DNA from 4 places in the Streptomyces bacillaris genome. Region 1 is predicted to be linked to each of the others. Evidence: riboswitches for the same ligand, from Rfam matches in the RefSeq annotation. Region 1 holds a riboswitch; each other region holds the start of a gene.
The links. A riboswitch is a leader RNA that binds a small molecule or an ion and turns the genes downstream of it on or off. The one in region 1 is predicted to bind cyclic di-AMP.
Positions count from the first base shown of each region.

Region 2: it holds a riboswitch for cyclic di-AMP, as region 1 does, so the genes downstream of both, DJ476_RS00915 (transglycosylase SLT domain-containing protein) here and DJ476_RS06790 (M23 family metallopeptidase) in region 1, are expected to answer to the same signal.
Region 3: it holds a riboswitch for cyclic di-AMP, as region 1 does, so the genes downstream of both, DJ476_RS21295 (transglycosylase family protein) here and DJ476_RS06790 (M23 family metallopeptidase) in region 1, are expected to answer to the same signal.
Region 4: it holds a riboswitch for cyclic di-AMP, as region 1 does, so the genes downstream of both, DJ476_RS12130 (C40 family peptidase) here and DJ476_RS06790 (M23 family metallopeptidase) in region 1, are expected to answer to the same signal.

Region 1 covers NZ_CP029378.1:1,702,028-1,707,003, reverse strand. Annotated here, with positions in the region: gene DJ476_RS06805 (DNA gyrase/topoisomerase IV subunit A) at 1-141, opposite strand, end outside; gene DJ476_RS06800 (M16 family metallopeptidase) at 401-1,756, shown strand; gene DJ476_RS06795 (M16 family metallopeptidase) at 1,783-3,153, shown strand; cyclic di-AMP (ydaO/yuaA leader) riboswitch at 3,368-3,536, shown strand; gene DJ476_RS06790 (M23 family metallopeptidase) at 3,551-4,366, shown strand; gene DJ476_RS06785 (GntR family transcriptional regulator) at 4,566-4,976, shown strand, end outside.
Region 2 covers NZ_CP029378.1:210,017-214,992, forward strand. Annotated here, with positions in the region: gene DJ476_RS00910 (GMC oxidoreductase) at 72-1,715, opposite strand; gene DJ476_RS00915 (transglycosylase SLT domain-containing protein) at 1,876-2,715, opposite strand; cyclic di-AMP (ydaO/yuaA leader) riboswitch at 2,719-2,879, opposite strand; gene DJ476_RS00920 (FAD-dependent oxidoreductase) at 3,380-4,741, shown strand; gene DJ476_RS00925 (SpoIIE family protein phosphatase) at 4,763-4,976, opposite strand, start outside.
Region 3 covers NZ_CP029378.1:4,898,211-4,903,186, forward strand. Annotated here, with positions in the region: gene DJ476_RS21280 (cytochrome P450 family protein) at 1-448, shown strand, start outside; gene DJ476_RS21285 (hypothetical protein) at 452-658, opposite strand; gene DJ476_RS21290 (transglycosylase family protein) at 657-1,733, shown strand; cyclic di-AMP (ydaO/yuaA leader) riboswitch at 2,025-2,218, shown strand; gene DJ476_RS21295 (transglycosylase family protein) at 2,224-2,946, shown strand; gene eno (phosphopyruvate hydratase) at 3,307-4,587, shown strand; gene DJ476_RS21305 (FtsB family cell division protein) at 4,773-4,976, shown strand, end outside.
Region 4 covers NZ_CP029378.1:2,933,789-2,938,764, forward strand. Annotated here, with positions in the region: partial or broken gene pcrA (DNA helicase PcrA) at 1-826, opposite strand, end outside; cyclic di-AMP (ydaO/yuaA leader) riboswitch at 1,096-1,262, shown strand; gene DJ476_RS12130 (C40 family peptidase) at 1,261-2,481, shown strand; gene DJ476_RS12135 (hypothetical protein) at 2,605-2,958, opposite strand; gene DJ476_RS12140 (C40 family peptidase) at 3,221-4,321, shown strand; gene DJ476_RS12145 (LuxR C-terminal-related transcriptional regulator) at 4,466-4,976, opposite strand, start outside.

The sequences.
Region 1 (4,976 bases):
GGCGTCGGGCAGGGCCCTGGAGTAGATCACCGAGTACGCGTACTCGAGGAAGGAGCCCTGCATTTCGTCGACGACGTCGATGTCGAGGATCTTCTCCTCGAAGTCGTCCGGCGGCGGGGTCTTCGTGCTACGGCGGGCCATCGCGGCTGCGACTCCTTCTCGGATTCACGGATTCTGATCGGACAACCTGGGGTACTGATGCGGACCATTGTGGACCTCCGCACTGACAACGCGGACCTCGACCCGTCCGAAGCCGTCCCGGGCGCACGGCCCGGGACACCATCGACGGAAACTTCCGCGGAACGGGAACTTCGCCAGGTGCCGGTGCGCTTGCTTAGAGTGGCAGGTCTGGCAGGGAGTACCGGTCAGGAAGTCCAGTATCGCGATCGAAGGGACGTACATGCCCATGGGTCACACGGCCACCGCACAGGCCGGCTCCGGCGGCTTGACAGCGACCGAGCACCGCCTGGCCAACGGCCTGCGTGTGGTGCTCTCCGAGGACCATCTGACCCCGGTCGCCGCGGTCTGCCTCTGGTACGACGTCGGTTCGCGCCACGAGGTCAAGGGACGCACCGGTCTGGCTCACCTCTTCGAGCACCTGATGTTCCAGGGCTCGGGCCAGGTCAAGGGGAACGGTCACTTCGAGCTGGTCCAGGGGGCCGGCGGCTCGCTCAACGGGACGACCAGCTTCGAGCGGACCAACTACTTCGAGACCATGCCCACCCACCAGGTGGAGCTGGCCCTCTGGCTGGAGGCCGACCGCATGGGTTCCCTCCTCGCCGCCCTGGACGAGGAGTCCATGGAGAACCAGCGCGACGTCGTCAAGAACGAACGGCGCCAGCGCTACGACAACGTGCCCTACGGCACCGCGTTCGAGAAGCTCACCGCCCTCGCCTACCCCGGGGGCCACCCGTACCACCACACTCCGATCGGCTCCATGGCCGACCTGGACGCGGCCACCCTGGAGGACGCCCGCGCGTTCTTCCGTACGTACTACGCGCCCAACAACGCGGTGCTGTCGGTCGTCGGTGACATCGACCCCGAGCAGACCCTCGCCTGGATCGAGAAGTACTTCGGCTCCATCCCGTCCCACGACGGCAAGCAGCCGCCGCGCGACGGCACCCTGCCCGAGATCATCGGCGAGCAGCTGCGCGAAGTGGTCCACGAGGAGGTCCCGGCGCGCGCCCTGATGGCCGCCTACCGCCTCCCGCACGACGGCACCCGCGCCTGTGACGCGGCCGACCTGGCGCTGACCGTGCTGGGCGGCGGCGAGTCCTCCCGGCTCCACAACCGCCTGGTCCGCCGCGACCGTACGGCGGTGGCTGCCGGGTTCGGGCTGCTGCGGCTCGCCGGGGCGCCCTCGCTGGGCTGGCTGGACGTGAAGACCTCCGGCGGCGTCGAGGTGGAGACGATCGAGGCCGCGGTCGACGAGGAGCTGGCCCGGTTCGCCGCCGAGGGGCCCACCCCGGAGGAAATGGAGCGCGCCCAGGCCCAGTTGGAGCGCGAGTGGCTGGACCGGCTGGGGACGGTCGCGGGCCGCGCCGACGAACTCTGCCGCTACGCGGTGCTGTTCGGTGACCCGCAGCTCGCCCTGACCGCCGTGGGCCGGGTCCTGGACGTCACCGCCGAGGAGGTGCGCCAGGCGGCCGAGGCGGCCCTGCGCCCCGACAACCGGGCGGTGCTCGTCTACGAGCCCGTCGAGCCTGCCGAGGACGGGGACGAGGCCACCGACGCGCCCGAGGGGACGGACAAGTGAGCGACGCCGCCGTGACTGGAGTAGCCATGGAGTACCACCCGCAGCCGACCCCGGGCACCGCCCGGCCGTGGGCCTTCCCCGCCCCCGAGCGCGGCGCCCTGCCCAACGGGCTGACCGTGCTGCGCTGCCACCGCCCCGGCCAGCAGGTCGTGGCCGTGGAGATCTTCCTGGACGCGCCGCTGGACGCCGAGCCCGAGGGCCTGGACGGCGTGGCCACGATCATGTCGCGCGCCCTCTCCGAGGGCACCGACAAGCACAGCGCCGAGGAGTTCGCCGCCGAGCTGGAGCGGTGCGGCGCCACCCTGGACGCCCACGCCGACCACCCCGGCGTCCGGGTCTCCCTGGAGGTCCCGGCCTCCCGGCTGGCCAAGGCGCTCGGCCTGGTGGCCGAGGCCCTGCGCGCCCCGGCCTTCGCCGAGAGCGAGATCGAGCGCCTCGTCGGCAACCGGCTCGACGAGATCCCGCACGAGCAGGCCAACCCGTCCCGGCGCGCCGCCAAGCAGCTCTCCAAGGAGCTGTTCCCGGCCACCGCCCGGATGTCCCGCCCCCGGCTGGGCACCGAGGAGACCGTGCGGCGGATCGACGCGGCCGCCGTCCGCGCCTTCTTCGACGCCCACGTCCGCCCGGCCACCGCGACGGCCGTCATCGTCGGTGACCTGACCGGCATCGACCTGGACGCCCTGCTCGCCGACACCCTCGGTGACTGGTCGGGCGACGCGGGCCAGGCCCGCCCGGTCGCCCCGATCACCGCCGACGACACCGGCCGGGTCGTCATCGTGGACCGCCCCGGCGCGGTCCAGACCCAGTTGCTGATCGGCCGCATCGGCCCGGACCGCCACGAGAGCGTCTGGCCCGCCCAGGTGCTCGGCACCTACTGCCTGGGCGGCACCCTCACCTCCCGGCTGGACCGGGTGCTGCGCGAGGAGAAGGGCTACACCTACGGCGTACGGGCCTTCGCCCAGGTCCTGCGCTCCGCCGGGCCGGACGCGGGCGGCGCGGCGATGCTCGCCATCAGCGGTTCGGTGGACACAGAGTCCACCGGCCCGGCGCTGGAGGACCTCTGGAAGGTCCTGCGCACGCTGGCCGCCGAAGGGCTGACGGACGCCGAGCGCGAGACGGCCGTGCAGAACCTGGTGGGCGTCGCCCCGCTCAAGTTCGAGACGGCCGCCTCGGTCGCGAGCACCCTGGCCGACCAGGTCGAGCAGCACCTGCCGGACGACTACCAGGCCCAGCTGTACGCCCGCCTCGCGGAGACGGGCACCGTGGAGGCGACCGCGGCCGTGGTCAACGCCTTCCCGGTGGACCGGCTGGTCACGGTCCTGGTCGGGGACGCGGCGCAGATCGCGGAGCCGGTGAAGGCGCTCGGCATCGGAGAGGTGACCGTCGTCAGCGGCTGACACCGCACCGGCGCGGCAAGAACAGTGAGGGCCCCGGTTCGCCGGGGCCCTCATTTTTTGCGCGTTAAGTCCCAAATATCCAGATTCCTCCCAGAGAGTGGCGATCTGCCCTGTGGGATGCGTGACAAATCCCCCTGTCCGTTTGGTGATGCGCAGCCGCCCCGCCTAGCGTCGGCCCGGCTGTCCGCCACCCGTATGCCGCACCCGCGGCGCCGGGCAGCCATCGCCGAGTCCCCGTCAGGCGCGAGCCTGGGGAGCCGGGGACCCACACGCAGTCCCCGGGGTGAATCGGATCCCCGTGCCGCGAACCGGCCCGGGAGTCCGTAGGAGACCTTCCTGCTCCGAACCCGTCAGCTAACCCGGTAGGCGAGAAGGAAGGAAAGGATCCAGCCCCTCCATGGCGTTCACCCGTGCCACCGGGAAGCACCGTGCCCCGAGCCGCCTGACGCGCCGCAGCGCCCATGTCGCCGGCGTCACGGCCCTGGCCACCACCGGCGTCCTCGGCACCCTCGCCTCCCCGGCCACCGCGGCGGACTCCGAGGCCGCCCGGACCGTCGAGACCGGACTCACCCAGGCCATCACCCTCGACGCCACGCTCGCCGAGCAGCTCGACGCCCAGGCCCGCGCCCAGCACCAGCAGGCGGCCGCCGCGGCCAGGGCGAAGGCCAAGGCCGCCGCGGAAGCCAAGGCCAAGGCCGAGAAGGCCCGGGCGAAGGCGGAGGCGGAGCGCAAGGCCGAGGCCCGCGCGAAGGAGATCCGCGAGGAGAAGGCCCGGGCCGCCCGCGCCGCCGAGCGCGCCCGCCTCAACGCCTTCCACCTCCCCGTCGCCGGCTCGTACGTCACCACCGGCTACAAGTCGGGCGGCGCCCTCTGGTCCTCCGGCAGCCACTCCGGCGTGGACTTCCGCGCCGCCTCCGGCAGCTCCGTCGTCGCGGTCGGCGCCGGTACGGTCGTCGAGGCCGGCTGGGGCGGGGCGTACGGCAACAACGTGGTGCTCCGGATGGCGGACGGCACGTACACCCAGTACGGCCACCTCTCCTCGATCACCGTCTCCGTCGGCCAGAGCGTCACCTCCGGCCAGCGGATCGGCCTCTCCGGCTCCACCGGCAACTCCACCGGCCCGCACCTCCACTTCGAGGCCCGGACCACCCCGGAGTACGGCTCGGACATGGACCCGGTCGCCTACCTGCGCTCGCACGGCGTCAACGTCTGATCCGACCACGGTCCGGTGATCCGCGACCACGGTCCGGTGATCCGGCCCCAGGTCCGATCCGGTCCCGCGCCTTCCGGAACTCGCCAGAAGATATCCCTCGATTCCGACCCGCCATCGGAAATTACGGTGGATTGCAATAGAGTCACGGAACAGGTGTCGGCCGGCCGCGTTTCGCGGGGATTATGGCGGAGGTTCGGACATGCGCATTCCCGCGCAATCGGTATGCACGGCAATCCGTGACGACATCGTCTCCGGTGTCTACGAACGCGGCAGCCGCCTCACCGAGGAACTGCTGGCGCGGCGGTACGGGGTCTCCCGCGTCCCGGTGCGCGAGGCCCTGCGCACGCTGGAGTCCGAGGGCTTCGTCGTCACCCGCAGACACGCCGGGGCCTGTGTCGCCGAGCCCACCGAGCAGGAGGCCGCCGACCTGCTGGAGATCCGGATGCTCCTGGAGCCGCTCGCCGCGGCCCGGGCCGCCCAGCGCCGTACGGAGGCACACCTCAAGGTGCTCCGCGGCCTGGTCAGGCTGGGCCAGGAGCGGGCCCGCCGGGGCGAGGGGGAGGACCTGCGGTCGCTGGGCGGCTGGTTCCACGAGACCCTCGCCCAGGCC
Region 2 (4,976 bases), 1.5 Mb from region 1:
GTCCGGGGCCGCCGGGTTGGCACTCCCGGCCCCGGGCTCTCCGTACACGCCGACCGTGGCGTCTTCGGCGCCTACAGATCGGCGGCGATGATCCGCTCGATGTTGCGCTCGGCGAGCGCGGTGATCGTGACGAACGGGTTGACGGTGGTGTTGCCGGGGATCAGCGCCCCGTCGATGACGTACAGGCCCGGGTAGCCGTGCAGCCGCCCGTAGTTGTCGGTGGCCCTGTCCAGGACCGCGCCGCCCAGCGGGTGGTAGGTGAGGTGGTCGCCCCAGATCTTGTGGACGCCGAAGAGGTCCGTGCGGTAGATCGTCCCCTCCTTCTTGTTGATCCGGTCGAAGATGGTCTTCGCCGCGTCGATGGACGGCTGCTTCCACGCCGTCTGCCAGTCCAGCTCGGCCCGTCCCGCCGCCGCGTTCCAGGTGAACCGGGCGCGGTGCGGGTTCTTGGTGATCGAGAGGTAGAACGAGGCCCAGGTCTCGATCCCGGTGGGCAGCGGGGCGACCTCGGCGAAGGCCCCGCCCGCGTCCCAGTTGTCGATGCCTGCGGTGGGGATGGAGGACTGCACCTTCCCCGTCGGGTCCCAGAGGTGGTTGGCCCGGCCGCACATGACGTTGCCGTTGTCGCCCCAGCCCTTGCCGATCTCGTCGTTGAGGAGCGGCAGCGCGCCGGTGGCCTTCAGCCCGACGAGCAGCTTGCTGGTGCCGACGCTGCCCGCCGCGAAGAAGACCTTGTCGGCGGTGACGGTCTTGGTGGCGGTGGTCCGGCCGGTGGTGTCCAGCTGGTCGATGAGGACCGTGTAGCCGCCGCCGGAGGCCGGGGAGACGCGGGTGACCTTGTGCAGCGGGGTGATGGTGACCCGGCCGGTGGCCCTGATCCGCTCCATGTAGGTCTTCTGGAGCGACTTCTTGCCGTAGTTGTTGCCGTAGAGGATCTCGGCGTCCAGCGCTGATTTCGGTACGGTCCCGGCGGCCTCCTGCTTCATGTAGTCCCAGTCGTAGACGGCGGGGACGAAGAGGAAGGGGAAGCCGGCGCGCTGGGCGTGCTTCCGGCCGATCCGCGCGTACTGGTAGCAGTCGACCGTGTCGAACCAGGCGGGGTCGATGGTGGAGACCCCGAGATCGGCGTTGGCGCGCGGGTAGTAGGTGCGGTACATCTCCTCGGCGTCCACCGTCGGGAGGACGGCGGCGAAGTTCTCCCGCTTCGGGGTGACGGCCATGCCGCCGTTGACCAGCGAGCCGCCGCCGACGCCGCGCCCCTGGTAGACGGTGATCCCGGCGAACTCCTCGGCGTCCAGGATCCCGGTGTAGCGGTTGACGTGTCGGTCGAGCGGGAAGCCGAGGAAGTTGCTCAGCGGCTGCTTGGTCCGGGTGCGCAGCCAGAAGGAGCGGTCGTCGGGCCGGGTGGTGTTGGCGAAGATCTTGCCGTCCGCGCCGGGGGTGTCCCAGGCCATGCCCATCTCGACCATGTGCACGTCCGTACCGGCCTGGGCGAGCCGGAGCGCGGCCACCGAGCCGCCGTAGCCGGTGCCGACGACCAGCACCGGCACATGGGCTCCGGAGCCGATGGGGGCCGCTGCCGTACGGGGCGTGGCCCAGACCGGGGCGGTGGGTCCGGCGAGCGCCGCGACACCCAGAAGAGAACCTGTTCCCGTGATGAATCTTCGACGGGAGACGCCTTTCGAGGCGTCTCCGTGCAGGACAATGTCGTTCATGTGACATACCTCACTCTCGACAGAGTGCAACAGGTTCTACTGCCGATCGCGTGGTAAGTCACGAGAAACTTGGGGGTAACTTCCCGGTACGCCGGAGGGGCCCCGGACCGTGTGGTCCGGGGCCCCTCGGGGTGCTGTACGCCGTGTACGCCCTGGTGGATCAGTAGGCGCCGAAGACGTTGTCGATCGAGCCGTACCGGTCCGCGGCGTAGTTGCACGCGGCGACGATGTTGGCGACCGGGTCGTAGCTGTCGGTCGAGGTGCCGGGCACGTGGTAGGCCCGGAAGGTCGGGTCGATGACCTGGAGCAGACCCTTGGACGGGGTGCCCTTGGCCGCGTTGGAGTCCCAGTTGTTGATGGCGTTCGGGTTGCCGGAGGACTCGCGGATGATGTTGCGGTGGATGCCCTCGTAGGTGCCGGGGATGCCGTGCTGGGCCATGACCGCCAGCGACTCCTTGATCCAGCCATCGAGGTCGTTGGTGTACGCGGTCGGGGCGGCGGCGGCCGGGGCGGCCTGGGCCGCGGGAGCGGCGGCGCGCGCGGAGCGGTCGGCGCGCTCGGCCGAGGCGGCACGGTCGGCGGTCGGGGCCGATTTACCGGCCTTGCCGGCCTTGGCGTCTGACGGGGCGGCAGCCTTGCCGCCGACGGTCAGGGTGATACCCGGGTGAATAAGGTTCGGGTTCTCCCCGACGACCTTCCGGTTGCCTTCGTAGAGCTTCTTCCAGCCGCCGCTGACGGAATAGTCGCGGGCGATCTTGGAAAGCGATTCGCCGGACACCACGGAATGCTTGGTGGGTGCGGCCTTCGTCACGGAATTCGCCTGGGCGGTCACGGAGACGGGGGCCACGGCCTTTTCCGCGACGGCGGGCGCGGAGGCGGCGGAGGCGGTGGTGGCGCCGAGGACGGGGAGGGCCAGGACGGCTCCACCCGTGGTCACGGCGGCGATGCCACGGCCGAGCGAGACGGACTTGGGACGGCGGTGCTTACCCAGTGCGGGCATGGGGAACTTCCTCTCCGGCGCCTGCGAGGTGAGCTGTCGGGTTCAGACGGGAGATGTCTGGCCGCATGGGACATGCGGCTTCACCCCTAGCCGCTCCGGACTTCGGATCGGCGACTTACCTGGGTCCCCCGCTCCTGCCGTACGTGAGTGGGTTGCGGATTCCCGGACGGCGGCAGGATTCGGCGTTCCATCCGGATTGACCGTGACCGTAGGCGAAAAACATCGGGCGGAACAAGCCCCGAATTCCGGATCTTCTTTTTCCGCAAGATCGAATGACCGGAATTCCGGGCCGGGCCGGCTCCGTCGCGGTGTCAACTTTCTTCGCACAGAAGGGAACCGAACCCTCCGCTTCTGCGTCCGCACCCCCGGGACGTGACGCTCACCACTCCGCACGGAGGCGGCCGAAATGGGTGGGGGCAAAATTGCCCAAGAGCCCCAATAGCCCTTTTATGGAATAGGGTAATTAAAGGTTCAAATCGCCCATACTGACCCGCAGAAACGGACTTATCGGGCGGTTCCGCAGGGTGGGTCGAGAGCCTCCCCCGGCCTTGGCTTACCGTGTGGGGTGGACACTAGTAAGCCCACCCTTACTTGCCGCGTACTCTGTAACCTGCCCGACCTGCCTGACCTGCCCGCGTTCGCCCGCCTTAAGGATCAACACGCCATGACACGCCCCGTCCGCGTCGCCATTGTCGGAGCCGGCCCCGCCGGTATCTACGCTGCGGACGCGCTGCTCAAATCCGAGGTCTGCCAGGACCCGGGTGTCTCGATCGACCTGTTCGAGCGGATGCCCGCGCCCTTCGGCCTGATCCGCTACGGCGTGGCCCCCGACCACCCCCGGATCAAGGGCATCGTCAAGGCGCTGCACCAGGTGCTGGACAAGCCGCAGATCCGTCTCTTCGGCAATGTCAGCTACCCGAACGACATCGACCTGGACGACCTGCGCTCCTTCTACGACGCGGTGATCTTCTCCACCGGCGCCGAGGCCGACCGGGCGCTGGACATCCCCGGCATCGAGCTGGACGGCTCCTACGGCGCGGCCGAGTTCGTCTCCTGGTACGACGGCCACCCCGAGGTCCCGCGCACCTGGCCGCTGACCGCCGAGAAGGTCGCGGTCCTCGGCGTCGGCAACGTGGCGCTGGACGTGGCCCGCGTGCTGGCCAAGACGGCGGACGAGCTGCTGCCGACCGAGATCCCGGACAACGTCTACCAGGGCCTCAAGGCGAACAAGGCGCTGGAGGTGCATGTGTTCGGGCGGCGTGGCCCGGCGCAGGCCAAGTTCAGCCCGATGGAGCTGCGAGAGCTGGACCACTCCCCCAACATCGAGGTCATCGTCAACCCCGAGGACATCGACTACGACGAGGGCTCCATCGCCACCCGGCGGGAGAACAAGCAGGCCAACATGGTCGCGCAGACCCTGGAGAACTGGGCGATCCGCGATGTCGGCGACCGCCCGCACAAGCTCTTCCTGCACTTCTTCGAGTCCCCGGTCGAGATCCTCGGCGAGGACGGCAAGGTCACCGCGCTGCGTACCGAGCGCACCGAGCTGGACGGCACCGGCAACGTCCGGGGCACCGGCACGTTCACCGACTGGGAGATGCAGAGCGTCTACCGGGCCGTCGGCTACTACTCGGAGGAGCTGCCCAAGCTCCCCTTCGACGTGGCCTCCGGCACGGTCCCGCACGAGGCCGGACGCGTCATCTCCGGTGACGAGCACATGGCCTCGGTCTACGTCACCGGCTGGATCAAGCGCGGCCCGATCGGCCTCATCGGCCACACCAAGGGCGACGCCAACGAGACGGTCGCCTGCCTCCTGGAGGACCGTGCCGCCGGCCGGCTGCCCGAGCCGACGACGCCCGCCCCGGAGGCTGTGGAGGCCTTCCTGGAGAGCCGGAACGTCCGCTACACGACGTGGGAGGGCTGGCACAAGCTGGACGCCCACGAGCAGGCGCTCGGCGCGGCCCAGGGCCGTGAGCGGATCAAGGTCGTGGAGCGCGAGGGCATGCTGGACGCCTCCGGCGCCTGATCCTTACGGGGCCGGTGCCCGTCAGGCCGGGTCCGGGGTGCTTCTCGCGCCACCGGGGCCCGGCCCGCGGAAGGTCCGCCACAGGTCGGGCGGGGCGGTGTCGCGGGACGGTGGCGGCGGCTTCTCCGGTGGGTGCGTCCAGCGGGCCGCCAGCAGGATCGCGATGTCGTCGGGGCGGTCCGTGGCCTGCCGGGCCTCCCCGATCACCCGGTTCGCCGTCTCGGCCAGCGGGGCG
Region 3 (4,976 bases), 3.2 Mb from region 1:
GAGTGCGCTGCTGGCCACCGGGATCGAGGAGCTGCTCCGGTTCGACGGGCCGGTGGAGCTGGCGACCTGGCGGTACGCCACCGAGGCGCTGACGCTCGGCGGGCAGGAGATCGCGGCCGGGGATCCGGTGCTTGTGGTGCTGGCGGCGGCGGACCGGGACCCGGAGCGGTTCGCGGATCCGGACACGCTCGACCTGTCACGGAGTGACAATCAGCATCTCGGCTACGGTCACGGAATCCACTACTGCCTGGGAGCGCCGCTGGCCCGGCTGGAGGGGCAGGCGGCGGTCGCGACGCTGCTGAAACGCCTTCCTGGCCTGCGACTTGCGGCAGAACCTGCCGATTTGCGCTGGCGCGGCGGGCTCATCATGCGTGGACTGCGCACGCTGCCGGTGGAGTTCGAGCCGGGGTGCCGGCTCGCAGAAGGTGACACGCTGTCACCTCTGTGACTTTCACGTGATCTGCGCTGCATCGACTTGTGACATGCGTTCGAGTCCCGCTAGGTTCACGGTTCGACGCGTCGGCCGGTCGTTCACCGTTGGCCCGTCCGTCACTTGCGCAACCTGCGTCACGCGCACGCGCAACGGCTTCATGCCCACGCGCATCAGCTTCACGCTCCTCAGTTCCTGCTTGTCAGTCGCACGGAAGGCAAACTCCATGGGCTCCGCGAACGGCAGACACCGCCGCCCTCGTCAGGCACCCGCCATCGTCGTCGCCGCAGGGGTGACCGGATCGGCCATCGCTCTTCCGCTCCTCGGCGCGACCGGTGCACACGCGGCCGACGCCACCACCTGGGACCGGGTCGCGGAGTGCGAGAGCGGCGGCATGTGGAGTGCCGACCTGGGCAACGGCTACTACGGCGGGCTCCAGTTCTCGCAGGAGACCTGGTCGGCGTACGGCGGTACCGCCTACGCGGACCGGGCCGACCTCGCCAGCCGCTCGCAGCAGATAGCCGTCGCGGAGAAGGTCCTGGCCGACAAGGGCCCGCAGGCGTGGCCGAGCTGCGCGGTGATCTCGGGCCTCGCGGTGGACGGCAGCCTGCCCGGCGTCGACCCCGGTACGGCACCCTCCGCCGACCCCACCCAGGACCCGACGACCGCCCCGGCGGACGAAGCGGACGAAAAGGGTGAAGGGGAGGAGTTTGGTAATAAGGGCTCAGCTGGTGCGGGTGACAAGCCCGGCAGCACCGGTACGGGCGAGAAGGGTGACGAGGCGGGCGGCGGCAGCGACGCGCTCGACCCCTCCGGTGAGCCCTCCGCCCCGCCCGCCACCGGGAAGGCCGGGAAGACCGGGGAGGCGGCCGGAGAGAACGGCACCCCCGACGCTTCCCAGCCCTCCACCCCTGACCGCTCCGGCGGCGGCAAGCACCGGGGCGCCCCGGCCCCCGAGGAGACCGGTGCGGTGGGCGAGGACGGCCCCCGTGAGTCCGGCAGGCACGCCTCGCGGGGCGAGGGCGACGGGCGGGACGGCGGCGCGGTCGCCGGGGGCGGGTACACCGTGCAGCCCGGCGACAACCTCTGGGCCATCGCTGACGCACAGGAACTTCCCCAGGGCTGGACCGGTCTGTACGAGGCCAACAAGGACATTCTGGGCTCCGACCCGGACCTGATCCTGCCTGGCCAGAGCCTGGACCTGGGGCTGGGCAAGGATGCTGCCGAGGGTGCCGGGGAGGCGGCCGACGAGACCGCCGACGAGACTGCCCGGCAGGGTGCCGAGGCGCCTGCCGCCAACTGATCGAACACGGCAAAACACCTCAAAATCGAGGGCAGTTCAGAGGCCTATGTCCACTTATGCGTAAGTGAGACATGGGTCTCTTTGCTTCAACTGGCGCGTTACGGCCGCCTGCTCGGCGAAGATCCCCTCCGACCTGCGGAAACGGCCCGTCAGAGCCAGGCGGTAAGCCTCGATTGAGGCACTATGTCCGTCTTTGAATGTCGGGGTTGCCTGTGTTTACGGTCGGAACCGCTCGCACCGCGGGCCCCGTCGACCGTCACGCCGAATCCTGCCGTCGGTCGGAGGGAACAGACGCGTAAAGCGCCGTAGGCAGGAGCGGGGGACCCAGGTAGGCCGCCGGGTCCGCACGGCCTCGTCGACGTCCAGGACGGAGACGGGAGCGTACGGGACCGGCTTGGGGTGAAGCCGCGCGCAAGGTCGCGCGGCCGGGCAACTCATCAGCCCGAACCCGACAGCTCACCTCGTAGGCGTCGGTGAGGAGATTCGTTCCATGCTGCTGAACAGCAAGGGCAAGCACCGCCGCCCGTCCAAGGCCACCCGTCTCGCCACCCTGGTCGGCGTCACCGGCGCCGCCGTGGCCGTCCCGCTGATGGGCGCCACCAACGCCTCCGCCGCCTCCGTCGCCACGTGGGACGCCGTCGCCCAGTGCGAGTCCGGTGGCAACTGGTCCATCAACACCGGCAACGGCTACTACGGCGGGCTGCAGTTCTCGCAGTCCAGCTGGGCCGCGGCCGGCGGTACGCAGTACGCCCCGCGCGCCGACCTGGCCACCAAGGGCCAGCAGATCGCCACCGCCGAGCGTCTGCTCGACATGCAGGGTCCGGGCGCCTGGGCCTGCGCCGGTGCCGGTGGCCTCACCAACGACGGCGTGGACCCGGGCGTGAGCACCGGCTCCGGCCAGTCCGCCGCCAAGACGCAGAAGGCGCAGCCCGAGCGCAAGGCCGAGCAGCCCACCACGCGCAGCGAGCAGCGCACCGCCCCGGCCGCCCCCAAGGCCAAGGCCGAGAGCTCCAAGAAGACCGTCACCACGCCGACCGGCAAGAAGGTCGAGAAGGGCGACGGCGAGTACAAGGTCGTGGCCGGTGACACCCTGAGCAAGATCGCTCACAAGGAAGGCGTCAAGGGCGGCTGGAGCAAGCTCTTCAAGCTCAACGACGACATCGTCCAGGACGCGGACCTGATCTACCCGGGTCAGCAGCTGCACCTGAAGTAACCGCCGCGTCTCCTCCCGGAGGGAGGGGGTCCGGCGGCACCCTCCCTCGCACGGCTCCCCGGCCCGGCGCGCTACTCCCCCGTGCGCGCCGGGCCGGGGCATGTCTGTGTAAGGGGCCCAGCGTTTTAAAGGGCCCCGAAGGGCCCCTCCGGCTGGGGGATGCGTTCATCTCTTGTCGGCAGCACTTGTTACCGGCCAGTAGATTTCTGGAGTTTTGTCCCGTCATGCGGGTCCTTGGGTCCTTTTTCGTCCCAGGAGGCGGGCGGTCGGCCGACTGACGCGGCCGGGCCGGTTAGGCTCGTGTCGCAAGGCCACAGTGACCCTGCACAACCAGTGTCATATCCCAGAAGGAGATGCCTCGTGCCGTCCATCGACGTCGTCGTAGCCAGGGAAATCCTCGACTCCCGGGGCAACCCCACGGTCGAGGTCGAGGTCGGCCTCGACGACGGCAGCACCGGCCGTGCTGCTGTTCCGTCCGGCGCCTCCACCGGTGCGTTCGAGGCCATCGAGCTTCGCGACGGTGACCCCAACCGCTACCTGGGCAAGGGTGTCGAGAAGGCCGTCCTCGCCGTCATCGAGCAGATCGGCCCGGAGTTGGTCGGCTACGACGCCACCGAGCAGCGCCTCATCGACCAGGCGATGTTCGACCTGGACGCCACCGAGAACAAGGCCTCGCTCGGCGCGAACGCCATCCTCGGTGTCTCGCTCGCCGTCGCCCACGCCGCCTCAGAGGCGTCCGACCTGCCGCTCTTCCGCTACCTCGGCGGCCCGAACGCGCACCTGCTGCCCGTTCCGATGATGAACATCCTGAACGGCGGCTCGCACGCCGACTCCAACGTGGACATCCAGGAGTTCATGATCGCGCCGATCGGCGCGGAGTCCTTCTCCGAGGCCCTGCGCTGGGGCGCGGAGGTCTACCACACGCTGAAGAAGGTCCTGAAGACCAAGGGTCTGTCCACCGGACTCGGTGACGAGGGCGGCTTCGCCCCGAACCTGGAGTCCAACCGTGCCGCCCTGGACCTCATCGTCGAGGCCATCAAGGAGGCCGGTTACGTCCCGGGCCGCGACATCGCGCTCGCGCTCGACGTCGCCGCGTCCGAGTTCTACAAGGACGGCGTCTACGAGTTCGAGGGCAAGTCCCGCTCGGCCGCCGAGATGACCGAGTACTACGAGGAGCTGGTCTCCGCGTACCCGCTGGTCTCCATCGAGGACCCGCTGTACGAGGACGACTGGGCCGGCTGGAAGGTCATCACCGACCGCATCGGCGCCAAGGTGCAGATCGTCGGCGACGACCTCTTCGTCACCAACCCGGAGCGGCTGGCCCGCGGCATCGAGGAGGGCTCCGCCAACGCCCTGCTCGTCAAGGTCAACCAGATCGGTTCGCTGACCGAGACCCTGGACGCCGTCGAGCTGGCCCAGCGCAACGGCTTCAAGTGCATGATGTCGCACCGCTCCGGCGAGACCGAGGACGTCACCATCGCGGACCTCGCCGTCGCCGTGAACTGCGGCCAGATCAAGACCGGTGCCCCGGCCCGCTCGGACCGCGTCGCCAAGTACAACCAGCTGCTGCGCATCGAGGAGATCCTCGACGACGCCGCCGTGTACGCGGGCCGCTCCGCCTTCCCGCGCTTCAAGGGCTGACCGGCTCCCAGGGCTGACCCAGTCCCCTGGGCTGCCCCGTAGCCGCGAGCAAAGGCTGACCGGCTCCCGGGCCGACCGGCTTTCAGGGCTGACCCGTAGCCGTAAGACGGTAGCCTCCGTCCGTCCCCGTACCCGGTCCCGTACCGTGTGCGGGGACGGACGTGCGTAACGGGGAGGCGGGAGACATGGCCGGGAAGGACCGCGACCGGTTCTCCACCTCGACCAGGCTGCGGCTGCTCGGCGAGCAGACCGCCGCCCGCGTCTACCGCTCCCAGAACCGCCGCCAGGCCCGCCGCTCCCGGCTGACCGGCCGGGCCGCCTTCCTGGCGCTGGTGGTCTGCTCCCTGGTGGTCGCGCTCGCCTACCCGATGCGCCAGTACGTCTCCCAG
Region 4 (4,976 bases), 1.2 Mb from region 1:
CGGAAGCGGCGGCGGTAGTGCTCGGCCACGTCCGGGAAGGCCTGGAGGAGGTGGACCGTCGTCATGATGATGTCGTCGAAGTCCAGGGCGTTGGCCTCGCGCAGGCGGGCCTGGTAGAGCGTGTACGCCTGGGCGAGGGTCTTCTCGAAACCATCGGCGGCCTGTCCGGCGAAGGTCTCCTCGTCGATCAGCTCGTTCTTGAGGTTGGAGACCTTGGCGGTGAAGGACTTCGGCGGATAGCGCTTGGGGTCCAGGTCCAGATCGCGGCAGACCAGGGCCATCAGGCGCTTGGAGTCGGCGGCGTCGTAGATCGAGAACGACGAGGTGAAGCCGAGCTTCTTCGACTCGCGGCGCAGGATGCGGACGCACGCGCTGTGGAAGGTCATGACCCACATGGCGTTGGCGCGCGGGCCCACCAGCTGCTCGACGCGCTCCTTCATCTCGCCCGCGGCCTTGTTGGTGAAGGTGATCGCGAGGATCTGCCCGGGGTGCACCCCGCGCTCGGCCAGCAGGTGGGCGATGCGGTGGGTGAGCACCCGGGTCTTGCCGGAGCCGGCTCCGGCGACGATGAGCAGCGGGGAGCCGGCGTGCACGACGGCGGCGCGCTGCTCGGTGTTCAGCCCGTCGAGCAGCGCGGCGGAGTCGATGACCGGGCGCGGGTGGCCGTCCCGGTAGTACCCGTCCCGGGGCGGCGGGGGCGCGTCGAAGACGCCCTCGAAGAGTCCCTCCGGCACCGCTTCGGGTGCGTGCTCCTCGGGGGCGGCGGCGGGCCGTCCTCCGCGGGCTGGAGGCCGGTCAGGAAGTTGTCGTCAAAGAGGCTGCTCATCGCCCTCCGAGTCTAGGGGGCCGCACTGACAACGTTCGGCCGAAGGCCACAAGCGGCCGCCGGTACGGGCGTCCGCCCCGTACGGACGGAGAGCGGACGTCCACGTTCCGTGAAGGAGTACCCGGTCGGAGGGGGTCCGGGGCCCGACAGGGGAAAAGGTCACGAAAATGTATCGGGCATATCGCTCATCCTCCTTCCCAGCGGCGGGCCGCGTTGGCTAGCGTGCTCGGTCAGGTGATCCGTAGCTCCCTGAGGCGAACCGCGTCTCACGGTCACCTCTGCCGAATCCGTGCTGCCCTCCCAGCAGTTCGGAACCGGGGACCCACACGCAGAACCGGGGTGAATCGGTCCGTGCCCGCGCAGGCGGACCGTAGGACAGCCTTCCGTTCCGTCCGAACCCGACAGCTAACCCGGTAGGCGGTCCACGGAAGGAGATGCCGGTCTTGGCATCGCATCGCAAGCCGCGTACGAAGGTGCGCACGACCACCCCCGCCGTCGGGTTCACGACGGCCGCGCTCGCCTCCGTGACGCTGCTCTCCACGCAGAACGCGACGGCGGCGCCCGCCGAGCCGAAGCCGGCCATCGAGGACGTGCAGAAGAAGGTCGACGAGCTGTACCGGCAGGCGGGCAGCGCGACCCAGCAGTACAACCGGGCGAAGGCCGCCTCCACCACCCAGCGGGCCAAGGTCGACACGCTGCTCTCCGATGTGGCGAAGCGGACCGAGCGGATCAACGAGGCGCGCCGGGAGCTGGGCGCCTACGCGGCCGCGCAGTACCGCACCGGCGGCATCGCGCCCACCGCGACCTTCTTCCTGGCGGACGACCCGCAGGGGTACTTCGACCAGAGCCGGCTGATGAGCCGGGCGACCGAGCGGCAGCAGAAGGCCGTCGACGACTTCCGTACGCAGCAGGCCGAGGCCTCGAAGAAGCGCGCGGAGGCCGTGAAAAGCCTGGAGAAGCTGACCGAGACGCAGACCGCGCTGCGCGCCAGCAAGCAGACCGTGCAGACCAAGCTGACCGAGGCCCGGGCGCTGCTGTCGCGGCTGACCGCCGAGGAGAAGGCGCGGCTGGCGGAGCTGGAGCGGAAGAAGGAGGCCGAGGCCCGGGAGAAGGCGGAGCGGCTGGCCGCCCGCCAGGCCGCCGAGGCCAAGGAGCGCGAGGCGGCGGAGAAGAAGGCGCGCGAGGAGGCCGCGAAGGAGTCCGCCGAGGCCGGTGGCTCCGGTTCCGGTTCTGGCTCCGGCAGCGGTACAGGGACGAGCCCGGGGCCCGGTACGGGCACGGGGACCGGGGCGGGCAGCGGTTACGCGGCCAAGGCCGAGAAGGTGCTGGCCTTCGCCCGCGCCCAGATCGGGAAGCCGTACGTGTGGGGGGCGACGGGCCCGTCCTCGTACGACTGCTCGGGGCTGACCAAGGCGGCCTGGCGGGAGGCGGGGGTGACCCTGCCCCGGACCACCTGGGACCAGGTGAAGGTCGGCACCCGCGTCGCCACGTCGGACCTCCAGCCCGGGGACCTGGTCTTCTTCTACGACGACATCAGCCACGTCGGCATCTACAAGGGCGACGGGATGATGATCCACGCGCCGAAGCCGGGGGCGAACGTGCGCGAGGAGTCGATCTACTACATGCCGATCTACGGCAGCGTGCGCCCGGCGTAGCACGCGTCGGCCGGGGCGGGCCTCTCGCCTCCGCCCCGGCCTCTCGGGCTTCCGGAACCCCTCAGGTACCCCGGCTTCCTCAGGCGCCCCGAGTCCTCAGGTACCCCAGGTCCCTCAGGTCCCTCAGGTCCAGAGCGTGGCGATGAAGATGTTGGCGACCGTCAGTCCGCCGACCGCCGCGAACGCGCCCTTCTCGACCTTCTCCTCGTCCCGCTTGACGTAGACGAGCGCGAGGATGACGACGAGGACCGCCAGCTTGACGCCGATCTTGATGTTGTTGACGGTCTGGTCGTCGGCCTGGTTGAGCCCGACCAGGGCGACGCCGGTGACCAGCATGGTCAGCGCGCCGTGCAGCATGGCCGGAACGAAGCGCGCGGTGCCCGCGCCCATGGCCTTCATCTGGGTCAGGAAGCCGCCCAGCAGGGAGGCGATGCCGATGATGTGCAGGGCGACGAAGACATTGATGAGTACGTCCATGGCCCGGAGCCTAGCCATGGCCAAATCTTTACCCAGCAGTGAGGCAAGCCTTCCTTGACGCCTTCGCCGGAACTGTGCGCCGCGCGCCCGAACCTGCCGGAATGATCAATTCCGACTCGCTGTCCGCAGTCACTCGTCGGCACCGAAGCGTCACATCCGGGCAATAGCTGTCATGGCGACCCTTTTCCGTTCGCCCGGATTAGCGTCCCTCGCGAGCCCATCGGTATCCCGGCGGGCAGCCGACAGGAAGGATGCCGCCCCCGTGGCCGCGCACCGGAAATCCGCTCACCGGAAACCCAAGCAGCGCCCGTTCACCGGCCCTGCTGCCCGCACCGCCGCCACTCTGGCGCTCGCCGGGGCCGCCACCGCCGCCTCGGCCGGCGGGGCCGGGGCGGCGCCCGCCGAGCCCGCCCCCACCGCCGCCCAGGTCCGGGCCAAGGTCGACCGGCTCTACCACGAGGCCGAGGTCGCCACGGAGAAGTACAACGGGGCGAAGGAGAAGGCGGCCGCCGCCACCCGCACGGTCGACGCCCTGGCCGACGAGGCCGCCCGCCGCACGGACCGCCTCAACTCCGCCCGCCACACGCTCGGTTCGATGGCCACCGCCCAGTACCGCACCGGCACCCTCGACCCCGCCCTCCAACTGGCGCTCTCCTCCGACCCCGACAGCTATCTGGAGCGCGCCTCCCACCTGGACCGGGCGGGCGACCGGCAGGCGGGGCTGCTCGGCTCCATCCGGCGCCAGCTCTCCGGGATCGCCCGGGTCAAGGCCCGCGCCGACCGGGAGACGGAGGCGCTCGCCGCCCGCCAGGCCGAGCTGCGGGAACACCGCACCGCGATCCGGGCCAAGCTGGCCGATGCCCGTACGCTGCTGGCCACCCTCACCGCCGAGGAGCGCGCCGCGTACGAACGCTCGGCCGACGCCGCCCACGGCGGCGGCCCGGCCCGCGCCGACCGGGCGGGCACCGGCCACGCCGAGCGCGCCGCCCCCCGCTCCTCGGTCGCCGCCCCGAACTCCCGGGCGGGCCGGGCGATCGCCTTCGCCCACGGCGCGATCGGCAAGCCGTACGTCTGGGGCGCCACCGGGCCCAACGCCTTCGACTGCTCCGGGCTGACCCAGGCGGCCTGGCAGGCGGCGGGCGTCAGCCTGCCCCGCACCACCTACACCCAGATCAACGCCGGGCAGCGCGTCTCCCGCTCCCAACTGGCCCCCGGCGACCTGGTCTTCTTCTACTCCGGCATCAGCCATGTCGGCCTCTACATCGGCGGCGGCCAGATGATCCACGCCCCGCGCCCGGGCGCACCGGTCCGGATCGCGCCCATCGACCAGATGCCGTTCGCCGGAGCGACCCGGGTGGCCTGACCCGGTCGAAGCCGACCGAACCGGCCGAAGCCGCCGATGCCGGCCGACGGCCTCCTCGCCCGCCGAACCGCCGCTGGGGCGCGACCGCACCTGCCGGGTCCCTGCTGAAGCCGGACCGCGCGCTCGGGCGGGGAGCCGCCCCGCTCAGACCAGTCGGCGGGCCGTCGCCCAGCGGGTCAGCTCGTGGCGGTTGGAGAGCTGGAGCTTGCGCAGCACCGCCGAGACGTGCGACTCGACCGTCTTCACCGAGATGAACAGCTGCTTCGCGATCTCCTTGTACGCATAGCCCCGGGCGATCAGCCGCAGCACCTCGCGCTCCCGCTGGGTGAGCCGGTCCATGTCCTCGTCGACCGGCGGGGCGTCCGTGGAGGCGAAGGCGTCCAGGACGAAGCCGGCCAGCCGCGGGGAGAAGACCGCGTCGCCCTCCTGGACCCGGAAGATGGAGTCGACCAGATCGGTGCCGGTGATCGTCTTGGTGACATAGCCCCGCGCGCCGCCCCGGATCACCCCGATGACGTCCTCCGCGGCGTCCGAGACGGAGAGCGCGAGGAAGCGGACCGGGTCGTCGGCCGCGCCCATCAGCGGGGCGCAGCGGCGCAGCACCTCGACCCCGCCGCCGCCGGGGAGATGGACGTCGAGGAGCACCACCTCGGGA